DNA from 3 places in the Streptomyces sp. NPDC043176 genome. Region 3 is predicted to be linked to each of the others. Evidence: riboswitches for the same ligand, from Rfam matches in the RefSeq annotation. Region 3 holds a riboswitch; each other region holds the start of a gene.
What was found. Region 3 has a riboswitch for cyclic di-AMP ahead of AC067A_RS20320 (transglycosylase family protein). Riboswitches for the same ligand answer to the same signal wherever they lie in the genome.

Region 1 (2,257 bases), on a different contig from region 3:
GCTGCGCGGCGCGCGCGGCGCCCAGCGGTTCGAGCAGCGACCGCATGTCGAGGAGGTCGGCCGCCTCCTGGTCGGTGGGCTCGGCGACGTGTGCCCCCGCGTGCCGGCGGGTGACGACGAACCCCTCGGACTCCAGGGTGCGCAGGGCCTCGCGGACCGGGACGCGGGAGACCCCGTACCGGCGGGCGAGTTGTTCCTCGGTCAGCCGGCCGCCCCGCTCGTGGACGCCGGAGACGATGTCGTCCCGGATCGCCGTGCATACCGAATGCGCGGGAATGCGCATGTCCGACCTCCGCTTTGGTCCGCGCGAGACAATTCGAGCGGCGCCTGTTCTGCGCCCGACCATCGACTCTATGGCAGCGCACCGGGATTTCCGAAGCCCCGGCGGAATTCATCGCCTTATGCGGCCGTCTTCCGGGCAGCGAAAAGCCCCGGCTCAGTACGAGCCGGGGCTTTTGCGACGCGGTGCGGAACGGGCCGGAGGGTCAGACCTCGACGCCGCGGGCGCGGAGGTAGGCGACCGGGTTGATGTCGGAGCCGTAGTCGGGGCTCGTGCGCGCCTCGAAGTGGAGGTGCGGGCCGGTGGAGTTGCCGGTCGAGCCGGAGACGCCTATCTGCTGGCCGGGCTCGACGGTCTGGCCGACGTAGACGCCGATGGAGGAGAGGTGCCCGTACTGGGTGTACGTGCCGTCGTTCATCCGGATCACGATGTTGTTGCCGTACGCGCCGCCCCAGCCGGCCTCGACGACGGTGCCGGAGCCGACGGAGACGACCCGGCTGCCGTAGGCGGCGTGGAAGTCGACGCCGGAGTGGCTGCCGGAGGACCAGAGGGAGCCGCCGGTCTTGTAGCCGGTGGAGACGTACGAGCCGGCGACGGGAAGCTGGAAGGAGTTCAGGCGGCGGCGCTCGGCCTCGCGGGCGGCGCGCTCGCGCTCCTGCCGGATCTCCTTGGCGCGGGCCTCGGCCTTGCGCTTCGCCTCGGCCTTGGCCTTCGCCTGGGCGACGGCCTCGACGGCCTCCTGCTCCTGGGCGGCGGCCTGGGCGTCGATCCGGTCCACGAGGGAGTTCTCGGTGATCACCTTGGTGAGGCCGGTGTCCTCGGCGGAGCGGTTGTCCGTGTCGGCGGCGAGCGCCGGGGAGGCGAGGGTTCCGATGACGCCGGTGGTGGCGAGGGTCGCGACGCCGGCGATGCCCACGCCGCGGCGCGCCATCCGGCTCGGACCACGATGCTTCCCGGTGGCACGGGTGAACGCCATGTAGGGGCTGATCCTTTCCTTCCTTCTCGCCTACCGGGTTAGCTGACGGGTTCGGAGCAGGAAGGTCTCCTACGGGCCCCTCCGTACGGGACGAAGGCGTCCGATTCACCCCAGGGACTCATGTGGGTCCCCGGCTCCCCAGGCTCGCGCCTGACGGGGACTCGGCGATGACTGTCCGATGCCGCGGCTGCGGCACGTGCAACTGACGAACAGCCGCCCCGACGCTATGCGGATCGTCTTTCATTCACCAACCAGACACGCTTTTTGTAAGACATGCCACAGGGCAAATGATCAGTCTTGATCCCAATACGGACAAACGGGAGGACCCCGGCGAACATGCCGCCAGGGCCCTCTCGTTGTCACGCCGGAGCCGGAATCAGCCCGTCACGACGGTCACTTCGCCGATGCCGAGCTCCCGCACCGCATCCGCGATCTCCGCCGCGTCGCCCACCAGCACCGTGACGAGCCGGTCCACCGGGAAGGCGCTCACCGCGGCCGCGGTCGCCTCGACCGTGCCGGTCTCGGCCAGGCGCGCGTACAACTGGGCCTGGAAGTCGTCCGGAAGGTGCTGCTCGACCTGATCGGCCAGCGTCCCGGCCACGGAGGCGGCCGTCTCGTACTTGAGCGGCGCGACCCCCACCAGGTTCTGCACGGCGGTCTCGCGCTCGGCGTCGGTGAGCCCCTCGGCGGCGAGGGTCCTCAGCACCTGCCACAGGTCCCCGAGCGCCGGGCCGGTGTTGGGGGTGTCGACGGAGCCGCTGATGGCGAGCATCGAGGCGCCGTTGCCCTCGGCGTCCGAGCGGAGCACCTGGCCGAAGGCCCGCACGCCGTACGTGTAGCCCTTCTCCTCGCGCAGGACCTTGTCGAGCCGCGAGGTGAGGGTGCCGCCCAGGCAGTACGTGCCGAGGACCTGGGCCGGCCAGACGCGGTCGTGCCGGTCGGGACCGATCCGGCCGATGAGCAGCTGGGTCTGGACGGCTCCGGGGCGGTCCACGATGACG
Region 2 (2,257 bases), on a different contig from region 3:
TGCCAGTACGGGGGCGGCGGCCGCGCTGTGGGCGGCCGCCGACCCCGGGTGCGCCGTGAGGGCCGTCGTCTCACGCGGTGGCCGGCCGGACCTCGCGGGGGACCGGTTGGCCGGGGTGCGTGCCCCGACGCTCCTGGTGGTGGGCGGCGAGGACGCGCTGGTCCTCGACCTGAACCGGCGGGCCGGGTCACTGCTGCGCTGCGAGAGCCGGTTGACGGTGGTGGAGGGCGCCACGCACCTCTTCGAGGAGCCCGGCGCCCTGGAGGAGGTGGCGGAGCTCGCCACCTCCTGGTTCACCGAGCACTTCAGGGATCAGTAGGCGCTGTTGACGTTGTCGATGGAGCCGTAGCGGTCGGCCGCGTAGTTGCAGGCGGCGGTGATGTTGGCGACCGGGTCGAAGAGGTCCATGGACGTGCCGGGCACGTGGTAGGCGAGGAAGGTCGGCTCGATGACCTGGAGCAGACCCTTCGAGGGCGTTCCGGCGGCCGCGTTGGAGTCCCAGAGGTTGATCGCCTGGGGGTTGCCGGAGGACTCGCGCATGACGTTGCGGAGGATGCCGTCGTACGTGCCCGGGATGCCCCGCTGGGCCATGATGGCCAGCGACTCCCGGATCCAGCCGTCGAGGTTGTCGGCGTAGTTGGTGGCGGCGGCCGGGGCCGCCTGGGCCGGGGCGGCGGCGGGAGCGGCGGCGGGAACGGCCTGTGCCGCGGAGGCGCCCGTGGGGGCGGCGGGGGCGGACCGGTGCTCGGAGCGGCTCGCCCGCTCGGGCGTGGTGCTCTTCTTCTTCGCCGGCGTGGGAGCGACCTTCGCGGAGTCCCGACGAAGCGTCAGTTCAAGGCCCGGGTGAATAAGTGACGGGTTGTCACCCACAGCGCTCCTGTTGGCCCGGTAAAGGCTCTTCCAGCCGCCCTGAATTCCCTTCTTCTGGGCGATCAGGGAAAGCGAGTCGCCGCTGACCACGGTGTAGGTGCGGGCCGCGGCGGGCGCGGCGGGCGCGGCGGGAGCCGTGACGGACGCCGGTGCGGCGGCGGGAGCGGCGACGGCGCGGGCGGTGAATTCCGGGGCTCCGGAAACGGGCGCGGCGCCGGCCGCGGCGGGGGCGATCAGCGGGAGGGCGAGGGCGACCCCGCCCGTGCCCGCCAGTGCGATTCCCTGGGAGACGGGGCGGCGTCGGGGGCGGCGGTGCTTACCGTGAGCAGGCATGACGGATTCCTCTCCGGCGCCTGCGGGGTGAGCTGTCGGGTTCGGACGGGAGGTGTCCGGCCGCGCGCACGCGGCTGCACCCCGAGCCGTTCCGGATTTCCGGGCCGGCGTATTCGTGGGTCCCCCGCTCCTGCCGTCGGGTGAAAAGGGAGGTATTTCGAGCGGTGGCAGGATTAGGCGATCCGCTCGAATGGAGGTGACCGTAGGCCAGTAATGCCGCGGATAACAAGAGGGCGTCGACCCGTGGCGCGGTGAAAAGATCACGGAATTCGATGAATTCAAGATCGGCCGGTCCTCCGGCCTCTTGAACTTCCGTCTGTCCCATGGCTCGCGGGATGTGGATCACCGCGTCGGCTCCGGGAGAGTGAGTCGCGTCACCAGGTGTTCAATGTCCGAATATGCACCGTAATTCTGTTAATAGGAAAATAGTAGGAAAAGGCCGCGTCGGCACGGGTGCACTTAAGGGCAAAAGTCGCAAAACCGACATTCATCCTGAAAGATGGAGCCACCCCGACCGAGGAGCCGCCGCATGACGCCCGTGATCTCCCTGCCCAGCCCCGACACCGTCGACCGCGAGGCCGCCGCGCTGTACGACAGCGCCACCTGGCAGCGGATCGTCACCGACTGGACCGCCGACGCCCCCCTCGCCCCCGACAGCCCCCTCGCTCCCGACGGCCCCCTCACTCTTGGCGGCCCGCCGCCCGGGGCCGCGACCTGGCGGGACCTGCTCACCGTGCCGGTGGAGAGACTCGTGGCCGACGCGCTCGACGCGCTGCCACCGCCCCTCCCCGCCGAGCGTCGTCTGCCGGGCCGCATCGGAGCCGTACTCCCGGACCGGCTGCACGCCTGGCGCCGCATCGGCAGCGCCGAGCTGCGCCCGTCGGTCCACCTCGGCTACGCCCGTCTCGTGCTGACGGACTGGGGCTGGCAGAACGCCCCGTACAAGCTGCGCGACCGGCGGGGAGCCCGCTGCGTCTGCGGCGCCCTGCTCGCCGCCCACCGCCTCGGCCACGGCGGCGCGGACACCATGAACGAGGCGGCGGCGTGGATCATG
Region 3 (2,257 bases):
GGTCGATGCAGGTCGCTTGGCCTTGCGGCAAGAGCCTAACCGCCCCGGGGGCTCCAGCCCGCCGGGCGCCCGCACCCTGGGACGAAAAAGGACCCAAGGGCATGCATCTGGGGACGAAGGGCCTCAGATCTACTGGACGGTAACCGCTAGGTGCCCCTTCTACGGGCGCCGGACGGGCCCCCTGCACGACGGAACCCCGCTCCGGCGCGCACGGGGGAGAGCGCGCCGGGCGGGGTGGTCACCGCGGGAGGGTCGTCGGGTCCGCGTGAGCCGCCGGACTCACGCGGGCCGCCGCACTCACTTCAGGTGGAGCTGCTGACCCACGTAGATGAGGTCGGCGTCGGCGACGACGTCCTTGTTCAGGTCGTAGAGGGTCGCCCAGCCGCCCTGGACGCCGTGCGCCTGGGCGATGGTGCCGAGCGTGTCGCCGGCCTTGACCCGGTACTCGCCGTCGCCCTGCTTGACCGTCGCGCCGGCCGGGGTGGTGACGGTCCGCTGGGCCGTGGCCTTCTTGGCGGAGGCGGCCTTCTTCGTGGCCGTGGCCTTCTTCGGGGCCTGGCGCTGCTCGCTGCGGGTGGTCGGCTTGGTGGCCGTGCGCTCGGGAGCCTCGGTGCCGCCGCTGTAGGCGGCGTTGGAGAGACCCACGCCGCAGCTCGGCCACGCGCCCTTGCCCTGGCCCGCGAGGACCTTCTCGGCGATGGCGATCTGCTGGGACTTCGACGCCTGGTTGGCGGTCGAGGCGTAGGCGGTGCCGCCGTACGCGGCCCAGGTGGAGGCCGAGAACTGCAGGCCGCCGTAGTAGCCGTTGCCGGTGTTGATGGACCAGTTGCCGCCGGACTCGCACTGGGCGACGCGGTCCCACTCGGAGGCCGTGGCGGCCGACGCGGTGCCCGCGGTCATCAGCGGGGCGGCGACGGCGACACCGGTGATGCCGACGAGCGTGGCGACCTGGGTGGCCTTGGAGGGACGACGATGTTTGCCCTTGCCGGAAAACAGCATGGAGATTCTCCTCACCGACGCCTGTGAGGTGAGCTGTCGGGTTCGGGCCGGAAAGTTGCCCGGCCGCGTGTCCTAGCACGCGGCTTCACCCCAAGCCGGTCATCGGCCGTCTGTCTCGACGGCCGGGACCGGCACTTACCTTGGGTCCCCCACTCCTGCCTTCGGCGCTTACGCGACGACTGTTCCCATCGGCCGACGGCAGGATTCGGCGTTTCGGTCGACGGGGCCCGCGGTGGCGAGCGGTTAAGACCGTAGACACAGACCCACCGGAAGTTCAAAGAGGCGCATTGCGGAAATACCGCCCCTACCTGCCCTCCGGTGGGGGGCGTTTGCGCAGGTGAGAGGTGACGGAGGCAAAGGTCACGGACAGGACACGCCAGTTGAGGCGAAGAGACCCATGTCTCACTTGCCCAGAACCGGACATACGGCCCTGAACTACCCGGCGGCCGTCGCCGGATCCGTCGTCAGCTCAAGGCTCTGACCAGGCAGGATCAGGTCCGGATCGGCGCCCACCGTCTGCCTGTTGGCGTCATAGAGGGCCGCCCAGCCTCCGGGCAGTTCGTTCGACTGCGCGATGTCGGACAGGCTGTCACCGGGCTGCACGGTGTACTCGGCCGAAGTGTCCTGACTGTCCGTTGTGCCCGAATCCACCACGCCGTCAGTCGACGGCGTGATGGTGGAGCTTTCGGCTGGCTTGTCCGTGGACGAGGCGTGTCGCCCGGATTCCGATGAAGTGCCCGGCTTGCCGGTTTCCTCCGGTGCGGCCTCGCCCCGGTGCTTGCCGGATCCGGGCGTGGCCGACGACACGTCACCCCCGGTCGCCCCGGGGGAAACAGGCATACCAGGCGTAACGGACGCATCGGGCGTGCCCGGGGTCGTCGACGTACCGGGCGTGGTGGGCGCGCCCGGGGTGACGGAGGCGTCCGGGGTCTCCGGAGCGGTGGGCGTGGTGGGCGCGGCGGGCGTCGGGGCGGCCATGGCCGTCCTCGGCGCCTGGGCGGCCCGGGAGGTGCCCGCGGAGCCCGCCGACAGGCCGTCGGTCCGGTTCGACTCGGCGACGGGCCCCGCGGGGGCCGCCGGGACGGCCGTCGGGCCCGGGTCGACGCCGGTGCCCTTGCCGTCGTTCGTCAGACCGGCGATCGGCGCACAGGTCGCCCACTCGGTGCTGCCCTTGGCAAGGGCCTTCTCGGCCACCGTGATCTGCTGGGCGCGGCTGGCCAGGTCGGGGCTGGGCGCGTACGCCAGGCCGCCGTTCCGC

Region 1: another riboswitch for cyclic di-AMP. It lies ahead of AC067A_RS22360 (M23 family metallopeptidase); the one in region 3 lies ahead of AC067A_RS20320 (transglycosylase family protein).
Region 2: another riboswitch for cyclic di-AMP. It lies ahead of AC067A_RS08270 (LysM peptidoglycan-binding domain-containing protein); the one in region 3 lies ahead of AC067A_RS20320 (transglycosylase family protein).

Annotation. Positions count from the first base shown of each region.
Region 1 is NZ_JBWKCA010000013.1:143,138-145,394, reverse strand. Features, by position in the region: gene AC067A_RS22365 (GntR family transcriptional regulator) at 1-283, opposite strand, end outside; gene AC067A_RS22360 (M23 family metallopeptidase) at 486-1,256, opposite strand; cyclic di-AMP (ydaO/yuaA leader) riboswitch at 1,269-1,433, opposite strand; gene AC067A_RS22355 (M16 family metallopeptidase) at 1,633-2,257, opposite strand, start outside.
Region 2 is NZ_JBWKCA010000004.1:229,175-231,431, reverse strand. Features, by position in the region: gene AC067A_RS08275 (phosphoribosyltransferase family protein) at 1-319, shown strand, start outside; gene AC067A_RS08270 (LysM peptidoglycan-binding domain-containing protein) at 313-1,203, opposite strand; cyclic di-AMP (ydaO/yuaA leader) riboswitch at 1,208-1,364, opposite strand; gene AC067A_RS08265 (DUF6197 family protein) at 1,733-2,257, shown strand, end outside.
Region 3 is NZ_JBWKCA010000011.1:236,567-238,823, reverse strand. Features, by position in the region: gene AC067A_RS20320 (transglycosylase family protein) at 298-999, opposite strand; cyclic di-AMP (ydaO/yuaA leader) riboswitch at 1,003-1,176, opposite strand; gene AC067A_RS20315 (transglycosylase family protein) at 1,435-2,257, opposite strand, start outside.